Regions from separate parts of the Massilia sp. LMS1-1-1.1 genome, predicted to be linked through region 1. Evidence: predicted binding sites of a transcription regulator. Region 1 holds the regulator's gene; each other region holds the start of a gene.
The links. Region 1 encodes FNR, which switches genes on or off when oxygen is low (the NO sensors DNR and NnrR bind a similar motif). Its sites were predicted from a motif close to TTGATNNNNATCAA; they were not measured.
Positions count from the first base shown of each region.

Region 2: a site for FNR is predicted at 3,362-3,375, ahead of cqsA (alpha-hydroxyketone-type quorum-sensing autoinducer synthase). Genes of this name have one in related genera too.
Region 3: a site for FNR is predicted at 2,804-2,817, ahead of MRBLMS1_RS04620 (OmpW/AlkL family protein). Genes of this name have one in related genera too.
Region 4: a site for FNR is predicted at 3,034-3,047, ahead of MRBLMS1_RS07080 (universal stress protein). Genes of this name have one in related genera too.

Region 1 covers NZ_JBFPNG010000023.1:765,434-770,512, reverse strand. Annotated here, with positions in the region: gene ccoO (cytochrome-c oxidase, cbb3-type subunit II) at 1-41, shown strand, start outside; gene MRBLMS1_RS18490 (cbb3-type cytochrome oxidase subunit 3) at 43-246, shown strand; gene ccoP (cytochrome-c oxidase, cbb3-type subunit III) at 239-1,159, shown strand; gene ccoG (cytochrome c oxidase accessory protein CcoG) at 1,164-2,546, shown strand; gene MRBLMS1_RS18475 (FixH family protein) at 2,693-3,217, shown strand; gene fnr (fumarate/nitrate reduction transcriptional regulator Fnr) at 3,221-3,979, opposite strand; gene MRBLMS1_RS18465 (response regulator) at 4,219-5,079, shown strand, end outside.
Region 2 covers NZ_JBFPNG010000001.1:1,801,049-1,806,127, reverse strand. Annotated here, with positions in the region: gene MRBLMS1_RS08270 (ABC transporter permease) at 1-950, shown strand, start outside; gene MRBLMS1_RS08265 (response regulator) at 959-1,966, opposite strand; gene MRBLMS1_RS08260 (sensor histidine kinase) at 1,970-3,277, opposite strand; gene cqsA (alpha-hydroxyketone-type quorum-sensing autoinducer synthase) at 3,441-4,685, shown strand; gene MRBLMS1_RS08250 (MarR family winged helix-turn-helix transcriptional regulator) at 4,689-5,079, opposite strand, start outside.
Region 3 covers NZ_JBFPNG010000001.1:1,011,852-1,016,930, reverse strand. Annotated here, with positions in the region: gene MRBLMS1_RS04640 (SpoIIE family protein phosphatase) at 1-822, opposite strand, end outside; gene MRBLMS1_RS04635 (NAD(P)H-dependent oxidoreductase) at 995-1,585, opposite strand; gene MRBLMS1_RS04630 (MerR family transcriptional regulator) at 1,645-2,010, opposite strand; gene fur (ferric iron uptake transcriptional regulator) at 2,085-2,525, opposite strand; gene MRBLMS1_RS04620 (OmpW/AlkL family protein) at 2,883-3,500, shown strand; gene MRBLMS1_RS04615 (MetQ/NlpA family ABC transporter substrate-binding protein) at 3,589-4,416, opposite strand; gene MRBLMS1_RS04610 (methionine ABC transporter permease) at 4,448-5,079, opposite strand, start outside.
Region 4 covers NZ_JBFPNG010000001.1:1,536,538-1,541,616, reverse strand. Annotated here, with positions in the region: gene MRBLMS1_RS07100 (hypothetical protein) at 1-6, opposite strand, end outside; gene hemP (hemin uptake protein HemP) at 92-289, opposite strand; gene MRBLMS1_RS07090 (Crp/Fnr family transcriptional regulator) at 541-1,347, opposite strand; gene MRBLMS1_RS07085 (response regulator) at 1,685-2,329, opposite strand; gene MRBLMS1_RS07080 (universal stress protein) at 2,485-2,952, opposite strand; gene MRBLMS1_RS07075 (protein phosphatase CheZ) at 3,420-4,277, shown strand; gene MRBLMS1_RS07070 (chemotaxis protein CheA) at 4,277-5,079, shown strand, end outside.

The DNA.
Region 1 (5,079 bases):
ATCTGCAAGGCCTCGGTACATTAATCAAAACAAGGAATTAGCATGGCAATCGAAAACCTGTTTGACAGCGCCAGCAGCGTCATGACGGTGGTTTCCTTTACGACGTTCGTGGGCATCCTGTGGTGGACGTTCAGCCGCAGCAACAGCGACTTCGACGCGGCGGCACGCCTGCCGTTCGCCGACGAAGCGCTCGACTATCCGGCCGAGGCCGAGATGAACCTGGCGAAGGAGCATAACCATGGCTGACTTTACCAATGGCTTCTGGAATATCTACATCATCGTGCTGTCCCTGCTGGGCATCATCGGCTGCGGCGTGCTGCTGTACTCGCAGTCGAAAGTGAAAGTGGTCGCCGGCGCCCCCGCCGACGGCACCACGGGCCACGTCTGGGACGAGGACTTGAAGGAACTCAATACGCCGATGCCGCGCTGGTGGATGTGGCTGTTCTACATCACCATCGTCTTCGCGCTGGCCTACCTGTTCCTGTATCCGGGCCTGGGCAACTATGCCGGCAGCCTGGGCTGGAAATCGACGGGCCAGTACGAGGAAGAGCTGAAGAAGGCGGAAGCCGACTACGGTCCCCTGTTCAACAAGTACCTGAGCCAGGACTTGAAGACGGTGGCCGCCGACCCGCAGGCGCAAGCCATCGGCCAGCGCCTGTTCCTGACCTACTGCGCGCAATGCCACGGTTCGGATGCGCGCGGCAACAAGGGCTTCCCCAACCTGACGGACAAGGACTGGCTGTATGGCGGTGAACCCGACATCATCAAGACCACCATCCTGCACGGCCGCAATGGTCAGATGCCTCCGATGGGCGCCGCCCTCGGCTCCGAAAAAGATGTCGAGAACGTGGCCCATTATGTGCTGAGCCTGTCCGGTTCCACCTCGGATCCCGTCAAGTCCGTGCTGGGCAAGGCCAAGTTTGGCGCCTGCATGGCCTGTCACGGCGCCGATGCGAAGGGTAACCAGATGCTCGGTGCGCCGAATCTGACGGACAAGGTCTGGCTGTACGGCGGCAGCGCCGATACCATCATGGAAACCGTACGCAAGGGACGCAGCAACACCATGCCGGCCTTCAGCGATTTCCTCGGCGAATCCAAGGTACACGTGCTGTCGGCGTATGTCTGGAGCCTGTCGAATCCTCAGACGCCCGTGAAATGATGTAATGGAACCTCAAGTCATCAAGATGTATGCGGCCCGCGAGCAGATCTACCCTCGCGAGGCCAAAGGACGCTACGCTACCTGGCGATGGGTATGCGTATGGCTTACCCAGCTCGCGTTCTACGGCTTGCCGTGGTTGACCTGGAATGGCAGGCAAGCCCTGCTGTTCGACTTGACCACGCGCAAGTTCTACATTTTCGGCGTCGTGCTGTGGCCCCAGGATTTCATCTATCTGGCGGCCCTGCTGATCATCTGTGCGTATTTGTTGTTCCTCGTCACGGCCATTGCCGGACGGGTGTGGTGCGGGTTCTCTTGCCCGCAAACGGTATACACGGAAATTTTCCTGTGGGTCGAACGCCGCATCGAGGGCACGCGCAGCGCGCGCATGGCCCTCGACAAGCAGGGCCCGTCCGTGCGCAAGGCGTTCAAGAAGACGGCCAAGCACGTGGTGTGGGGCGCCATCGCCCTGTGGACGGGCTTTACCTTTGTCGGCTACTTCACGCCGATCAAGGAACTGGCGCAATCGGTGGTCACCTTGAATTTCGGTCCCTGGGAATGGTTCTGGGTCTTGTTCTACAGCCTGGCAACCTACGGCAACGCGGGCTGGCTGCGCGAGCAGGTGTGCAAATACATGTGCCCCTATGCGCGCTTCCAGAGCGCCATGTTCGACCAGGACACCCTGATCATCACCTACGATGCCAAGCGCGGCGAACCACGCGGCGCCATGAGCAAGAAGGCCGGCCACAACGACAAGCTGGGCGATTGCATCGACTGCACCCTGTGCGTGCAGGTGTGTCCGACCGGCATCGATATCCGCAACGGCCTGCAGTATGAATGCATCGGCTGCGCCGCCTGTGTCGATGCCTGCAACAGCGTGATGGACAAGGTCGAGCGGCCGCGTGGCCTGATACGCTACAGCACCGACCATGCGATGGAAAACAACTTCAATTCGAAGCAGATACGCCAGCGCGCCATGCGCCCGCGCGTCTTGATCTACACTTCCATCCTGGCCCTGATCATCATCGCCGTATGTACCTCGCTGGCCCTGCGCACGCCCCTGAAAATGGACGTGATCCGCGACCGCGGTTCGATGGGACGCGAAGTGGAAGACGGCATGATCGAAAACGTCTACCGCCTGCAGATCATGAACACGTCCGAGCAAAGCCAGCACTTTAAAATCAGCGCTTCCGGCTTGCCGGGCCTGACCTTGCTGACGCGCGAAGAAGTGACCTTGCAGCCGACGGAAACGCTGGGCTGGCCGATCCGCCTGCGCGTGCCGCACGGCGTGGGCGAGAAGGGGTCGAACAAGATTGCGATCGAATTGCAATCGCTGGACGACCCGTCGCTGCATGTGCGTGAAAGCGCGGTCTTCATCGTGCCGCGGTAATGTTGATTCGGGGTCGGACCCTCTGGGTCCGACCCCGGTATTTCGCCGTAGGGGTAGCATTCAATATGCGGTAGGTTTACTGTATTTTCAACCCAGAAGCAAAAGCTGGGGTCAGACCCAAAGGGTCTGACCCCAAGGAGAACAAAATGTCCGACAGTCTGAAACTGCAGCCTCCCGTTGCACCGTGGTACAAGCACCGCTGGCCATGGCTGCTGATGATCGGTCCCGGCCTGTCCGTGGTCGTCGGCAGCTTCATGGGCTATATCGCGTTTACGCAACCCGATGCGCTGGTGGTGGGCGATTATTACAAGCAGGGCAAGGCGATCAATCAGGATTTGAAGCGCGACACGATCGCCAGCGACCTGGCCATGGATACGAGCCTGTCGTACGACGTGGCGCAAGCGCGCCTGACCGGTTCCGTGCACAGCTTCGGCAAGGCTTATCAGGGACCGCTGCAGCTGCACCTGGCGCATGCGACCCTGCCGGAAAAGGATATCAAGCTGCTGGTGCAGCCCGATGCGGCCGGAAATTTCTCGGTGCCCCTGCCGATGCTCGAGCGCAGCCGCTGGCAAGTGCTGGTGGAAAACGACAAGCGCGAGTGGCGCCTGTCCGGCATCTGGACCTGGCCCGTGCAGCGCAGCATCGCGCTGCATGCGGATGAAGAGCTATAAAGCTTATTTGCAGACGTCCGTGCCTGCCGTAATGGCTTTCAGCTTAGCAGGCTGCAAGATCTCGATCTCGCGGTTCGACACGCGCAGCCAGCCTTCCTTCTTGAATTTCGACAATAAACGGCTGACGCTCTCGATGGTCAGGCCCAGGTAGTTGCCGATTTCCTCGCGCGACATGCGCAGCTGGAATTTGCTGCTCGAATAGCCGCGCGCCTCATAGCGCGACGCCAGGTTGACGATGAAGGCGGCAAAGCGCTGCGTCGCCTGCATATTGCCCAGCAACAGCATCACGCTTTGCTCGCGCGTGATTTCCTGGCTCATCATGCGGTGGAAATGCCGCAGCAGAGTCGGCATATTGCCCAGCAATTGTTCCAGGCTGGAAAACGGGATTTCACACACTTCGCTGTCTTCCAGCGCCACCGCATTACAGTGGTGGCGGTCGGCGCTGATGGCGTCCATGCCCAGCAGTTCGCCGGCCATCTGGAAACCCGTCACCTGCTCCTCGCCGCCCGGATTGATCTGGTAGGTCTTGAAGTGCCCCAGGCGGATCGCGTACAGGTTCTGGAACGAGTCGCCGATGCGGAACAGCGAGGCGCCGCGCACGATCTTGCGGCGGCGGCCGATGATCTGGTCCAGCCTGTCCATGTCGCCCATATCGAGGCCCATCGGCAGACACAATTGATGCATGCTGCAGGTCGAGCATCGCGCACGCAACGCTTCCACGTTCACTGTGGGCAAGGTTGGAGTGATTAGCGCTTCAGTCATGTCGGTACCTTTTAGAAAATGCAACAACAAGTTTACTGCATACCGGGTTGCCGTGTGCCAATTTCACCGCAATTTCGCTGAATAAACGACGTTCCGACTTTAATTATATGGCAACATCGTCAAAAGCCCATGCGGGTAGGGGCTTTTGTGCGGCGGCGCTTGCCAAGCTGGGGTATTGATAGGAAAATTCCTGACAGCATTATCTGCCGCCTGTGCCGCCCGGTACTGAAAAGGAAATCATGAAGCCTCTCGGCATCAAAGCAAAAGTCGCGCTGGCCACCAGCCTGACCTCGATCGCCATGATCGCGCTGGTCACCATGATACAGGTGCAGCACATGCGCGACGACTTCACCCGAGTACTGCTGAGCCAGCAGTCATCCCTGATCAGCCGCACCGCTGCCGAGCTCGACGACAAGCTGGGCATGCTGCTGCAGATCGTCACCCTGACGGCCAGGCAGCAGCCGCCGGAACTGATGGCCCAGCCGGCCCAATTGCGCGAATACTATTCGCGCCGCTCGATGCTGGTGCTGTTCGACGACGTGCTGGTGCTCGACGCGCAGGGCGCCGTCGTGGCCGACATGCCGGAAGTGGCGGGACGCACGGGCATCAACGTTGCCGAGCGCGAGTATTTCCAGACCGTGCTGCGCACGCGCCAGCCCATGATCACCGAACCGATGCTCGGCAAATCGAGCGGCATGCCCATCGTGCAGATGGTGGCGCCCGTGCTGGCCGCCGATGGCCAGGTGGCCGGCGTGGTGATCGGCGTGCTGCGCCTGTACAAGGACAACCTGCTGGGGCGTCTGCGCTCGGAAAAGATCGGCAAGAGCGGCTATTACTTCATCCTCACGCGCGGCGCCGTGCCGCGCTACGTGCTGCATCCCGATACCAGCCGTTTGCTGCAGCCGCGCCAGCCGAGCGCCAACCTGACGACGACCCAGCTGCTGAAGGAAGATGGCGAAGGCAGCATGGTCAGCACGAACAGCCGCGGCATCAAGGCCGTCAACAGCTTCAAGCGCCTGAAATCGGTGAACTGGCTGCTGGCCACCTCGCTGCCCGTCGCGGATGCCTTCGAACCGTTCGATGGCGTGCTGTACCGGCTG
Region 2 (5,079 bases), on a different contig from region 1:
AACAGAAAGAGCCGATCGCCGCGCGCCTGGCGCAAGCGGGCGTGGCCAACGCGCCCTTGTATCCGATGATACGCGGGCGCCTGGTGGCCGTGAACGGCAACGCCATCACGGAAAGCACCTACGAGGATGACCGCGCCAAGGGCCTGGCCGACCGCGAATTCAACCTGTCGACGATGGCCGCCATGCAGGATGAAAACAAACTGGTCGCCGGCAAGTGGTTCGCCAATACGCCCGGCGCGCCTGCCGAAGCGTCGGTGGAGGAGGGCATCGCCAAGACCCTGAAACTGAAACTGGGCGACAAGCTGCGCTTCGACATCGCCGGCCAGCCCGTCGAAGCGGCCATCACGAGTTTGCGCAAGCTGGAATGGGGTTCGATGCGCGTCAATTTCTTTGTCATCATCAATCCGGCCGCCATGGCGGACACGCCGCAAACGTGGATCACGGCCTTCCACTTGCCGGCCGCGCAGGCGGACCTGGGGAATGCTCTGCTGCGCGACTACCCGAACCTGACGGTGGTCGACGTGGGCGGCGTGCTCAAACAGATCCAGGGCGTGCTGGACCAGGTGGTGACGGCCGTCGAATTCCTCTTCGCCTTCACTTTGGCGTCGGGCTTGCTGGTGCTGTATGCGGCCCTGATGGGCTCGCAGGACGAGCGCACGCGCGAAGCGGGCTTGCTGCGCGCCTTGGGCGCCACGCGGCGCCAGCTGGCGCAGGCGCAGCTGATCGAGTTTTCGCTCGTCGGCGCGCTGGCCGGCTTGCTGGCGGCATCGGGTGCGGCTGCCATGGGCTGGGCCCTGGCCACGTACCAGTTCAAATTCGCATGGAGCTTCGCACCCGGCGTGTGGGCGTTCGGCCTGCTGGCCGGCGCCCTGTGCGCGATCGCCGGCGGCTGGCTGGGCTTGCGCAACGTGCTCAAACATCCGCCGCTGCAAACCCTGCGTGAGGGCTAATTTGCCAACTACGCGCTGATGCTGTCGCCCGCACCCGCGCGCAAAAACTGCGCATAGGACATGACCGGTTGCCCCAGCTGGTGCGCCGGCACGTCGAACAGGGCCCAGAAATACGTCACGCTGCCCAGGCAGATGGTGGGCGCGGCGCAGTAGCGGAACCAGTTCTCGCCGATCTGCGCCGCGTACATGCCGTCGCTGTCGGCGTCGGAAAAGTAGGGAATCACGCGCATTTCCAGCAGCGCCAGCAGCAAGGATTCGGGCGCGTCGCTGTCGCGCGCCATTTCGTATTGCGTGTGCAGGCTGCGTTCCGTCTCGATGATCATCAGCTTGGCGTGGCCGTCGCGCGTGAAAAACAGGATGCCGCTGGGATTGGGGAAAATATAGTATTCGACAAAGCCATGGCGCTGGCACAGCTCGTGCACGACGGCGGCCAGCGCCTCGTCTTGCAGAAAACTGTAGTCGTGCAGCATCAGCAAGTCGCGCACGGTGTCCGTTTGTTGCAGAAAGAATTCGCGCTGCAGGGCATGGATTTCCTGTTCCAGGATGTCGAGCGCATCGTCGTCGCTTTTCTTGATGTAGCGGTCGATCAAGCCCCGGTTGAAGGCCGTCACGGCCACTTTTTCATCGGCCGCCCCTGTAAATAAAATCTTCTTGCACGGCAGGTCGCGCACGGCCTGGCAAAATTCCAGGCCATTCATCTGCGGCATCGAATAATCGACCACCAGCACGGAGGGCACGGCAAAGCGCTGCGCCTGGCCGCTGATGCGCCAGATACGTTCGATGTCGAGCGCCACGTTGTACTGGTCGGGCGGCAGGTTTTGCGTGTCGAAGTTCACGTGTAGCGGCGTTTCGCCCGGTTGCGCGCTCTGGCGCAGCCAGTGCAGGGCGCTGCTGGTGTCGTGGAAAGTCTTGCGCGCCAGGCCGGGATCGAGCTGGAACGCCAGGCTTTTCAGGAAGGAATCGCTGTCGTCGATCAGTACGGTCAGGGTCGGATGGGTGTAGACGGGCAGTTGCATGCGTCACCTCGCGCGGTGGATGGATGGAAAACGGTTGTGCGTGGGCACGGACAGGGGCTGGGGAAATTCCAGCACGAAGATGGCGTAGGCGCCTTCGCGCGCGACGCAGTGGATGCGCGCTTGCCAGGCTTGCATGATTTGCCGGCACAGGGCCAGGCCGATGCCGCTGCCGTTGTGCGAGGGATACGAATAGAATCGGTCGAAGATCAGCGGCAGGCGGCTGGTGGCGATGCCGCAGCCCGTGTCGATGAACAGCAGGCGCGGCACGGGATGGGCGCCATCGATGATGATGCGCACGCGGCCCTTGCCGGCGCGGTGGATGCTTTTCAAGGCATTGCGCAGCAGGTTCAGCAGGATCACCACGCACAGCTCCGACTGGCCGGGAAACGTGAAATCGGCACGCACGTCGACCTTGACGATGTCGCGCTGGGCCGTGCTGGTAAACGGATAGCGGCGCAGCACGGCCGCCACGCTGTCGTGCATGGCCACCGCTTCGCTCGCTTCGAGCTTGCGGTTGACGGCGCTGGCGCTGAGCAGGAACAGATCGATCATGTGGTGCATATGGCGCACTTCGAACTGGATGCGCGCCAGCGCTTCCAGGCTGGCCGCGTCCGGCGGCTGGTCTTGCAGGTTGCGCTGCAGTCCGCGCACGTTCGCCTCGACGCTGACGAGGGGCGTGCGCAATTCGTGCGCCACGCTGCCCAGGCCAGCCGCCAGTCCGGCCAGTTTCTCTTGCGCGCCCACGTTGCGCCCCACCTTGACCACGGACAGCACGGCAATCGTGAACCAGTGCACGGGCAATTGCTGCAAGACGCCGCCGCTGAGCAGGAAGGCGGGATCGCCGGCCACGGCAAACGTCAGGCAGGCCAGCAGGGTACCGCTCAGGTAGGCGAGTATGGCGATGCGCGTATCGAAGTGAAACAGCACGACCAGCGCCACCAGCAGCGAATGCGCCCACATGGTCGAGGCATGGTTCATCAGGAACATGTACGTGAAGAAAAACGGCAGTTCGAAGGTCAGCCCCAGGAACAGGTAGACGCTGAACCAGGTATTGCTGAAGCGGTCGGGCCATAGCGCGGGCAGGAACAGCAGCGCCGCGACGATGCGCAGCAGCGGCGATTCGTATTCCTGCGGAAAGAAATAATGCCACAGCGCGTAGTACAGCGGCATGCCCAGCGCTCCGATGAGCGCCAGCGTACGCACCTGGGCGCGCCGCACAGGCGTGTGTTCGATGGCGTCGTGGAAGTGCAGGAAAGGCTGGAGCAGCTTGCCTTGCCATCGTTTTCCGGAAGGGGACTGCGCATGCATCATGGTAAGGGGGCGTGTTTGTTGAAGCGTGTCAATGCAACATGATCGGCGGGTTCCCTCTGTATCAGCAGGATATCAGCATAACTGTTGAGTTGTATCAAACTCTTGCCCGATGGCTCGCGCATGTTGGACGCGGTAGTTCCCCCGCAACCAATCAGGAGTTCCTATGTTAAACGCCATTTCCCCTCTATCGTCCCGCGACGTCCACGCCGAACAACGGATGCCCGCCTTTGTGCGCGCGCGCATGGATGAACATTACGTCGAGCGCATCGAGAAGCTGCTTGGCGGCCAGCATTTGCATGAATGGCAGGCCATGCCGGCCAGTGCGGTCATGCTGGCAGGTAATGATTACCTGAACATCGCCGGCGAGGCGGCGCTGCTGGCGGCCCAGGCGCGCGTCTTGCAGGGCGGCGGCGCCATGCTGATGTCGTCCGTCTTCCTGCAGGAAGGCAGCCGCCAGCACCGCCTCGAACAAAAATTCGCGGACTATCTGGGCAGCGAAGCGTGCGTGCTGGCGCAATCGGGCTGGGCCGCCAACGTGGGCTTGCTGCAAAGCCTGGCCGGGCCCGGCATCCCCGTGTACCTCGACATGCAGGCCCATGCTTCGCTGTGGGAGGGCGTGCAATCGGCGCAAGCCGTGCCCGTCGCCTTCCTGCACAACGATGGCGCTCACCTGCAGCGCCAGCTCGACAAGCATGGCCCCGGCATCATCATCGTCGATGCGCTGTACAGCACGAATGGCAGCGTGGCGCCGCTGCTGGAGATGGTGGAAATCGCCGAGCGCAGCGGCAGCATGCTGATCGTCGACGAGTCGCACTCGCTGGGTACGCATGGCCCGCAGGGCGCGGGGCTGGTGGTGGAGCTGGGCCTGGCCGAGCGCGTGCATTTCCGCACGGCGTCGCTGGCCAAGGCGTTTGCGGGCCGGGCCGGACTGATTACCTGTTCGGGCCGTTTCAAGGGATACTTTTTGTCCGCTTCGCGGCCCGCCATCTTCAGCTCCTGCCTGCTCGAACACGAGCTGGCGTGGTTCGATGCGGCGCTCGACTTCATCCGCGCCGCCGATGGCCGCCGCGCCGCGCTGCACCGCCACAGCGTCCAACTGCGCCAGGGGCTGATGGATCTGGGCTACAACGTCAGCGACGGCACCGAGCAGATCATCGCGCTGGAAGCGGGCAGCGAGCCCGATACCCTGATCCTGCGCAAGGCGCTGGAACGGCATGGCATCTACGGCGCCGTCTTCTGCGCGCCGGCCACGCCGAAGAACCGCTCGCTGGTGCGCCTGACCTTGAATGCGGGCTTGCGCGAGGACGAGTGCGCCAGGGTGCTGGACGCCTGCGCTGCCATCCGCGACGAGACGGGTATGGCGCGCTGGCCATCGACGCGGCGCCTGCGCAAGCTGGCGCTGGTGTAGACCTCAGACTTGGCCGGGCTGGTTGCCGGCGATGCCGTTCAATAGCAGGGACAGGGGCGCCAGTTGTTCCGCGCTGGCATTGCCCAGCAATTCCTGGCCCAGTGCCTGCGCCGTCGTATTCGCGTGCGCCAGCAATGCCAGTCCCGCAGCTGTGATGGCGGCGTAGCCGACGCGGGCATCGCGCGCATCGGCCTGGCGCGCCACCAGACCGATTTTTTCCAGCGGCATCAGCGAACGCGTGATGCCGGACGCCGTCAGCGCCAGGCGCTCGGCCAGGTCGATGCGGCGCAGGCGCCCGCCGGGCGCGCGTTGCAAGTGGTACAGCAATTGATAATCGCCAAAGCTCAAGCCATGCAGATTGCCCAGGGTGCTGTCGAAGCGGCGCACGAGCATG
Region 3 (5,079 bases), on a different contig from region 1:
GCACAGGAAGGCGCAATCCATGCCGTCATTCGAGCCGGCGTGGTGGCCGGTGCTGGCGCCATCCTGGCCCAGCAAGGTCTTGATGGCGCGGCTGACGGCGCCGATCAGGGCGGCCGGGTCGTGCGGTCCCAGTTCGCGCAGGGCCTGGCTCAGGGCCGACGAGGCGATCAGGGTCATGAAGGCGCCCGGCACGCCGTGGCCCGTGCAGTCGGCGATGGCGGCGAACCAGCCGCCCGCATGGCGTTCAAAAAAATAGAAATCGCCGCCGACGACGTCGCGCGGCTGCCATTCCAGGTGCGCGTCGGGCAGGGTGGCGCGCAGTTCTGCATCGGAGGTGCGCAGCAGGGCGCGCTGGATCACGCTGGCGTAATCGATGCTGTGCATGATCTGCCGGTTCTTTTCCGCCTGCATGGTGGCGACCACGTTCATCAGCTGCAAGCCGAAGCCCACGCCGGCCAGCGCGCCATCCTCGGTGATGATGAAGCCGTCGGCCAGCGCCTTCTCGCCCGCTTCCACGGCGCGGAAGGTGAGGTCTTCGATGCTCATGGCGCCGTCGACGATCAGCGGTTCCTTGTCCATGAAGGCGATGCAGCTCTTCTTGCCGTACACCTCGTGATAGAAGGGCTTGGACATTTGCGACATGAAGATGTTACGGCTGATCAAGCCGATGGGTTTGTGCTGTTCCGTGACGGGCAGGCTCATCATGTCGCGCCGTTCCGTGAACAGTTCCAGCACGGCGAAATTGCTGGCGTCGGCCTGCACGGATTCCGTGGCGATGCACAGGTCGGACGCCACGGACGTGCGATAACGGGGAAGATGCAATCGAGAAGCGTTGAACTCCACAGCGGCTACCTTTAGATGACGGTCGGACCCTTGTTGTCGCGAGAGCAAGGCGACTGACAAACAGGCAATATCATCATGGTAGCCTTTGAATATGACGGCTTGATTACCAGCTTGTCAAAACCGTATGCAAGATGGCAGCATGGCAAGCAACCTACAGGCGCCGGGCCAGCGCCTGCGCCTGTTCCAGCCAGCGCGCGCGCTGCGGCTCTGTGGCGTTCAAAATGGGACCGAAGCTGGCCACCTTGACGGGCTTGATGCCGCAAAATTCCAGCGTCGTCTTGCGCAGCTGGTGGATGCCGGGCATGCGGTAGACCCAGCGGAAATACCAGGGCGGCGTGTCCATCGTCACCAGCAGCTGGGCCGTGCGGCCCAACAGCAGCTGCGCCGGGAATGCCTTGCCCGGGCGATACTTGAAGGCGTAGCCGGGCAGGAAGACGCGGTCGACAAAACCCTTCAGCAGGGCCGGCGCGCCGCCCCACCAGATCGGGTAGGCGAACACCAGGTGTTCGGCCCAGCTGATGGCTTCCTGGGCCGCCAGCAAGTCCGCTTCCAGCGGCTGTACCTGGCGGTAGCCTTCGTGCAGGATGGGATCGAAGTCGAGCTGGCCCAGGCGCAGCTCGCGCACGGTGTGGCCTTCGCTGCGGGCCGTGGCGGCGTAGGCATCGGCCAAGGCGGCGCAAAAGCTGTCGCTGGACGGGTGGCCGAGGAGTATCAAAATGCGCTTGGGTGTCGTCTTGGTCATGATGCACGCTGTCCGTTAAAGAAGAGCTTGCATGCTAAAGCCTGCCCCTAGTGGCAGAGTCAAGCGGCCTCTTGCAGACGCTGGCGCGCCAGGCAGTCGCCGATCTCCGTGTCGATGTCGGCCAATTGCGCGTCGAGCTGGCGCAGGCGGGCGATATCCTGCTGCACCTGCGCGCGCTTGGCGGCGATGTGCTGCGACAGGGCGGCCCAGTCGGTATCGTCGCCGGCCAGGACGGGCAGCAGTTCGGCCAGGCGGAAGCCCAGGACCTGCGCCTGGCGTATCAGCTTGACCTGCGCCAGGTCTTGCTGCGTGTAGACGCGATATGCACCCGAGCGGCGCACGTCCCCCAGCAAGCCCAGCGCTTCATAGTGACGCAAGGCCTTGGGCGAGGTGCCCGCCAGGCGGGCGATTTCTCCGATGTACATGCTTGTCCTTTATCGAGCGGCGACGTACGCAGTGTAGCGCAGCTGGCTTGCCAGACGCTACCTTGCGCGCTGCATCAGGAGGGCTTGCGCGGCGGGACTTTCTTCGCCGTGCACTCGGCGCAGGTGCCGTACAGCGACAGCGCGTGCTCGTGCAACACGAAGCCCCGCTCGGCGGCGATTTCGTTCTGGCGCAGTTCGATGCCTTCATCGACGAATTCATCGACCTTGCCGCAACCCGTGCAGACCAGGTGGTCGTGGTGCTGGCCTTCGTTCAGTTCGAAGACGGCGTGGCCCGATTCGAAGTGGCGGCGAAACAGAATGCCCGCTTCGGCAAACTGCATCAGCACGCGGTAGATGGTGGCCAGGCCCACGTCGATCTTTTCGGCCAGCAAGAGTTTGTAGACATCGTCCGCACTCAGGTGCTTGATCGTGCCTTCTTGAAACAGCTGCAGAATCCGCAAGCGGGGGATGGTCACTTTCAAGCCCGATTCACGCAGTTCCCTCAATATATCCATGTCTCCCATTCCTTTTGTAATCGCCTAGCGAGGTCATTCATTATATCGCAAATGATAATCATTACTATTCTCATTTGTATCGTGCGAACTGGAAATATTATGCTGGCTAGCTGACCTGCCAACCAGTGACATCGGCGCAAGTAGTGATTGCGTGGCGGGCAACATATGCCGGCATTGCGCGCCGACATGGAGGCCATGCAAGCGCTCACGCTGCATTGCCGCATTTTCTTGACCTGGGCAAAGGAAAAAATGCCTCTAGTGATGCCATCTAGCACTATTTGATGTGGATCAAAGTTTTTGTTGCACTGCACTCTTAGACTTCGCAGCGTTACTTAACGACAAAAAGAGGGAACTAGAATGAAAAAGTCCGCAACTGCAGCAGCAATCGTCCTGGCCGCCATCGGCGCATTCGCCGGCAACGCAATGGCACAGGAAAGCCCATGGCTGGTCCGTGCGCGCGCCGTGCACCTCGATCCGGCCAACAAATCCACGCCGGTCTTTGGCACTGGTGCATCGGACACGATCCATGTCAGCAGCAAGACGATTCCCGAAATTGATATTTCGTATTTCTTCACCCCGAATATCGCTGCCGAGCTGATCCTGACCTACCCGCAAAAGCATGACGTCACCTTGTCCGGCACGAAGATCGGTACCTTCAAGCATTTGCCGCCGACCCTGTCGCTGCAATACCACTTCATGCCTGAAAAACAGTTCAGCCCTTACGTGGGTGCCGGCATCAACTACACGAATATCTCGGACGTGAAATTGCTGAACGGCGCCGGCCGTCTGGAACATGACAGCTGGGGCTACTCGCTGCAAGCCGGTGTCGACTACAAGCTGGACAAAAACTGGTCCCTGAACTTCGACATCAAGAAAGTGCAGATCCGCAGCGACGTAATGGCCGGTGGCGCCAAGATCAGCGAAGTCAAGGTTGATCCTGTCCTGATCGGTGTCGGCGTCGGCTACCGTTTCTAAGCATTGACCGGCTGCGCCCACGCGGCGTGGACAATAAAAAAACGGCCAGGTGCGAACCTGGCCGTTTTTTTGCGTGCAGTGCTTTGCCTTATTTTTTCAGCGTCTTTTCCAGCGCCAGCTGGTAGTCCGTCTTTTCGTAGCCGGCCAAATACTTGTTCGTCGCGTCGAGGAAGGCGCGCGAGCGGTAGGCCGCTTCCAGGTCCTTGACCCATGGCTTGGCCTTGTCGGCCGTGCGGATGGCCACCAGGTTGATGTAGCTGTCCGAGATCTTTTCCACGGCGAGGGCCGACGTCAGCTTCATGCCGGCGGCCAGGGCGAAGTTGCCGTTGACGAAAGCGTAGTCGGCGTCCGCCAGCGAGCGTGGCAGCTGCGCCGCTTCCAGCGGCACCAGTTTCAGCTTCTTCGGGTTCTCCAGCACGTCGCGCTCTGAAGCGCGCAACGGGTCGACGTTCGGTTTCAGTTTGATCCAGCCCATCTTGGCCAGCATGACCAGCGCGCGCGCCTGGTTGGTCGGGTCGTTCGGCATGGTGATGGTGGCGCCGTTTTTGACTTCCGCCAGGGACTTTTGCTTGCCGCCGTACAGGCCGATCGGCATGGTCGGCACGGTGATCAAGGGGCTCAATGGCAGCTTGTTATCGGTGGCAAACTTGGTCAGATACACGATGTGCTGGAACACGTTGGCGTCCAGCGAACCTTCGGCCAGCGCGTAGTTCGGCTGCACGTAGTCGTTGAATTCCACGATCTTGACCTTGTAGCCCTGTTTTTCCAGGATAGGCTTGATGCCCAGTTTCAGCTGGTCCGAATACGGGCCGGAACTGGTGCCGATGACGAGTTCTTTCGGGTCCTTGGCGTGGGCGGCGGTGGCGAAGGCCAGGCTGGTGGCGGCGACGAGCAGGGTGCGGCGAATATGGTTCATGCTTTTCCTTGTACTGAAATACTGAAATGAATTAACGTTTGTCGAGGCGCTTGGCGATGCGCGTGCCGGCGAACTGGATGGTTTGCACCAGCACGATCAGGATGGCCACGGTGGCGACCATGATGTCCGTCTCGAAGCGGTAGTAGCCGTAGCGGATGGCCAGGTCGCCGATGCCGCCGCCTCCCACCACGCCGGCCACGGCCGAATATGACAGGAAGCTGATCGACAGCACGGTCAGCGCCAGCACGAGGCCGGAGCGCGCTTCCACCAGCAGCACGCGGAAGATGATCTGCATTTCCGACGCGCCCATGGCGTGCGCCGCCTCGATCACGCCGCGCGGCACTTCGCGCAGGTTCTGTTCCACCAGGCGCGCCAGGTAGGGAATGGCGGCGAACGACAGCGGCACGGCAGCTGCCAGCGGGCCGATCGACGTGCCCGCGATGATGCGCGTAAACGGCGTCAGGGCGACGAGCAGGATGATGAACGGGAAGCTGCGCACGGTGTTCACCAGCCAGCCGAGGATCATCGACAGCGGACGGTTTTCCAGCGACTGGCCTTCCGACACGAGGAACAGCAAGATGCCCAGCGGGCCGCCGACCAGGATGGCGGCCGTGAGACCGATGCCCAGCATGGTCATGGTCTGGCCCAGCGCCACCCAGATTT
Region 4 (5,079 bases), on a different contig from region 1:
CGCCATCAAACACTCCTGTGCGGTGGTTTGCCTGGCTGCGCGCACGGGGCGCGACTGGCTGGCGAGTGTGGTGACTGGCTGCCGTGCTGCTTCAGGCAGTCAGGATCAGCTTGTTCAATTGGGTGACGCGCAGGCGATAGATCTTGCCGCTGTGTTCAATCTCCACTTCGCGGCCCTGCTGCAACAGGGCTTCGCTGGTGATGCGGCGCGCCGGCTGGGCCATGCTGACGGGAGGACGGACGTGGGCAGTAGCGGCATCCTGGATCAAGGCTGGTTTTGAGCTTTGCATGTTGGGCTTTCTTTATCTCAGTTGAGAATGATTCGTATTTGCATTATTGTTGAATGTGGCCCGAAAAGCAAGGCTTATTTGTGCGGAACCTGCGCTTTTTTATGGCAGCGCGACGCCTTGGCCGACGAGGTCGTTCAAAGGCGGCCGCTGGCGCGGCGTGGAGGGGCGGTGGCGGCAAAAAAGACCCGGCAAGGCGGTGCGCGCCTTGGCCGGGTCAAGCCTGTGCCAAGCTGGAAGAAAGCGGGATGGCGTTAAATCGTGGCCAGCAATTGGGCCGAGGCGGCCGCCGCCGCGGTGGTGTCGGCCTTGAGCTTGGCGGCGGCCAGCTGCTTGGCGCGCGAGCGCGAAGGCGGCAGGCGGCGCAGGGTTTTCAGGGCGTCCGGATCCTTGATGCCGATGGTGCGCTGGTCAACCGAGATCAGGCCGATTTCATTGAAGGCGGACAAGGTGCGGCTCACCGTTTCCAGGGTCAGGCCCAGGTAGCTGCCGATTTCATGGCGCGTCATGCGCAGGTTGAACAGCTTGCTTGAGTAACCCATCTGCGCGAAGCGGTCGGCCAGCGACACGAGGAAGCGCGCCACGCGGGCTTCGGCACTCAAGGCGCCCAGCATGCCGATCATCGCCTGTTCGCGCACCAGTTCACGGCTCATCACGCCGTACATGACGTTTTCCAGTTCCAGGTGAACACGTCCCAGCGCCGTCAGCTTCTTGAACGGCAGCAGGATCAGGTCGCAGTCGGACAGGGCCACCGCTTCCGAGGAGTAATGGCGCGAGTGGATGCCGTCAACGCCCAGCATGTCGCCCTTCATGGGAAAGCTCAGTACCTGTTCATTGCCGAATTCATCGATGAGCACGGTTTTCAGGAAGCCCGAATTGACAATGTACAGGGTGTCGAACGGCTGGCCGATGGTGTGCACGCGCTGGCCCGTCTTGAATTGCACGTGCTGGAACAGCAGTTCGTCGGCGGCGATGGTGCAGGCGCTGGAGATATGCAGCAGGTCGCACACCTCCTTCAGGTTCGACCAGAGCCGCCCCTGGCGCTGGCGCCCTGCTTCCATCGGGGAGGAGGGGGCCAGCGATGGGGAGGCGGCGCGGGTTTCGGGCGTTTGCGTGGACAGCATGTTCATCTCCTGGTGACAGGTAGTTCAGAGTTGAATAACAGGGTGCGCAGGACGGCGGGCAGGGAAGGGGCGGCGCGCGTCCAGGCAGGTAGAGCTCAATTCGCTGACGACTTGCTGTGTGATGAAATAACTTCCCAGCAACTTGATTACTGGTTTCAGTATGCCAACAACCGTATCCAATTAATATCAGCAGTGGCTGAATATGGCAGTAGGAGCTGTGGTAGGTGAGGTAGGATTGTTCCTACGGTCGACGCGCGGGCGCGCGCCGCCGTGCTCAAGTCTTGAAGGGGGATAAGAGGCGGTGCGCCACGGCGTACTGGACCATTTCCGACAGCGAACTCATGCCCATCTTTTGCATGATGCGCGTCTTGTGCGTACTCACCGTCTTGACGCTCAGGTGCAGATTGTTGGCGATTTCCGTGATCGACTTGCCCGCCACCAGCAGGGAAAAGACTTCGAACTCGCGGTCCGACAACTGTTTGTGCAGCAAGCTTTCATTCGGCATCATGATGTTGAGCACGAGTTGCTCCGCCACCTCGGCGCTGATATACGGACGTCCCGACGCCACCTTGTGGATGGCGCCCACGAGCTGGGTGCCCGCGCTTTCCTTGGTCAGATAGCCTTGCGCGCCGGCGCGGATGGCGCGCACCGCATATTGTTCCTCCTCGTGCATGGTGAGGATCAGGATCGCCAGCTTCGGCGCCTCGCTGCGGATTTGCCGGATCAGGTCGACGCCGCTGCGGCCCGGCATCGACAGGTCGAGCAGCAGCAGGTCGAAACCGCCCTGGCGTACGTGGTTGAGTACTTCAAAGCCGTCGATGGCTTCACCCACGATATCGATGTCCGGCGCGCCGTCAAGGATGCGCTTCAATCCTTCTCGCATGATGGTGTGGTCGTCGGCAATCACAATACGTATCATAGGCGGGCAATCTGGATGCGTGAAATCTGCTCTGTCCGTCACCGGACAATCAAATGTTGAGAAACGAGAAACGTTGCCATTTTAACTGACGCGGCCGAAAATTTGCCTTTTTCTTAATGTGCCGGCAACGGCGGTCTCCGTGGCCATGTGACCCCTTATTCCGATGGTGGTTCCTTGATCAGCCTATGCACGAGTACCGGCAGTTTTGAGTGCGACAGCACCTTGTTGGTGACGCTGCCCAGCAGCAATTGCCCCCAGCCGCTGCGGCCATGCGAGCCCATGAAAATCAGGTCGCAATGCTGCAATTGAGCCACTTCCACGATTTTCAGGGCCGGGCTGTCGGAAAAGGCCGTCAAGCCCGTCGCTTCCAGACCCCGCTTGGCGGCCGCGTCGAGGATGGGCTGCCAGTGGTCGGCACCCGCCTTGCGCATGGCGATGCGGTACTCCTCTTCGCTGGGGTAGCTTGGCGGAATGATCTCGATGTATACCGGGTACTGGTATTCGGGCGCCACGTACACGGCAAGGATGTCGGCGTGCATCTGTTCGGCAAAGGCAACGCCGGCACAGGCCGTCAAGTTGGAGACGGTGGAGCCGTCCGTGGCGATCAGAATTTTCTTATACATGGCAGATCCTTTGACGGTGACTGAGCGCACGCAACGCCTCTTATTGTAGACGCGGCGGCAGCATTGTATTCATGTAAAGACTTGATAATTATCAACACAACTGCACCTTCAGTATAGACAACATTGGCAGAAAGATCGTGTTTTAGCTGCAACGATGTCCATACTGCGCTGTTGCGCATGCGCCCGAAAGCAGGATTTCTTGTACTGCGCGTGGTCTTGCACGCACGCCAATGGTAGTATTTCAAAATACAACAGCAGGAACACTTATTTCCTGGTGGAAAAGCTCTTGTGGGCCAGCTTTGCACCAGGAAGCGCGTTTTGAGATTTACCAACAGGGCGGCGCCCTGCTACACTCGCACCATCGCAGCGGTATTGCCTCAAATCATCTTAATCGAGAAATTGTGGGTATCAGTCTGTAAAACGCACAGTTCAGGCGGAATTTTGACAAATTATGGAGAAGCAGGGATATGACCAACGCCGCTGATGATTTCGACGCATTATTCGATGAAGTATCTGCGCAAAGTGCGGCCGCGGCTCAGCCCGCGCCTGCCGCCGCGCCCGCTCCCGCCGTGATTGCGGATGACGATTTCGACGCGCTGTTCGACTCCGTGTCGGCCAGCGCCGCCGTGCCGGCAGCCGGTGCGGCAGAAACGCCAGCCGCGCCGGAAACGGCGCCCGTGGCCGGCGCCGATGCGCCTGGCGACGCGGCCGATCCCGTCGACCAGTCCGACAAGCCGATGTTCGAGCGCCTGGGCGGTATCGTGCGCCTGCTGCACGATTCGCTGCGCGAACTGGGCTACGACAAGGCGTTGACGGAAGCGTCGTCGCAGATCGTCGACGCCCAGGACCGCCTGGAATACGTCGCCACCCTGACCGAGCAGGCAGCCAACAAGGTTCTGAACACGCTCGACGAAGGCATGCCGGCGCAAGATGTGCTGTCGAAGAAGGCCAAGGACATGGACAGCCGCTGGACGGCCCTGTTCGATGGCAAGCTGAGCCTGGAAGAATTCAAGGCCCTGGCCGGCGATTCGCGCCAGTTCGCGCAAGCCGTTTCCGAAGCAACGGAAGCGGAAAAAGCGCGCTTGCTGGAAATCATGATGGCACAGGACTTCCAGGACATCACGGGCCAGCTGATCAAAAAAGTGGTCAACATCACCAAGACGGTGGAAAACGAACTGGCCCAGCTGCTGCGCGACAACGCGCCGGCCGAGGTGCGCGAGAAACTGGCGCAAAAACCGGTGCCGCTGATGCAGGGCCCGTCCGTGCCGTCGGTGGCGCTGGACCAGGATAATGTAGACGACCTTCTTGCGGATTTGGGATTCTAATGGACGATATGCTCAAGGATTTCGTCGTTGAGGCGATGGATCTTGCGGTTAATGTTGAAGAGCACTTGTTGCGCCTCGAGCGCGATCCTGACAACAAGGAAACACTGAATGCCGTGTTTCGTTCCTTCCACACCATCAAGGGCGGCGCTGGCTTCATGGGCTTGCCCGCGCTGGTGGCGGCCTGCCATCTGACGGAAAACCTGTTCGACGCCTTGCGCACGGGCGCCGCGCCCGTGACCCCGATCGCCATCGAGGCGGCGCTGCAAGCGTCCGGTTTCGTGGCCGACCAGCTGACGGAACTGGCCAATGGCGCCGCGCCGGAAAGCTTGCCGGCCATGCCGGAAGAGCTGGAACATATCCTGACGAACGCCATCGAAGGCAAGGGCATGGATGCGCCTGCGCCAGCCGCCGCCGTGGCGGAAGTGGCCGCGCCTGTTGCCGAGGTTGCCGAAGTTGTTGTTGCGGCGCCAGCCGCTGCCGTTGCCACTGCCGGCGCCGATGGCCTGGACTGGGAAGCCATGTACAACGCCGTCGTGCCCGAGGGTAGCCGGGTCGCTGCCGCGCCCGTGTCCGTCGCCGCTGCGCCTGCCGCCGTGGCCGCCGCAGCGCCTGCTGCACCTGCCGCTGCCGCCGCCAAACCGGCCGCCAAGGCCTGGGATGGCGCCGAACGACGCGAGGAGCGTCCGGAAGTGCGCCATGCCGCACCGGTCAAGGAAGACAGCATCCGCGTCGATGCCGTCAAGCTCGACGCGCTGCTGGAAGTGGCCGGCGAATCCGTGCAGGCCGCCAACCAGGCCGCCGT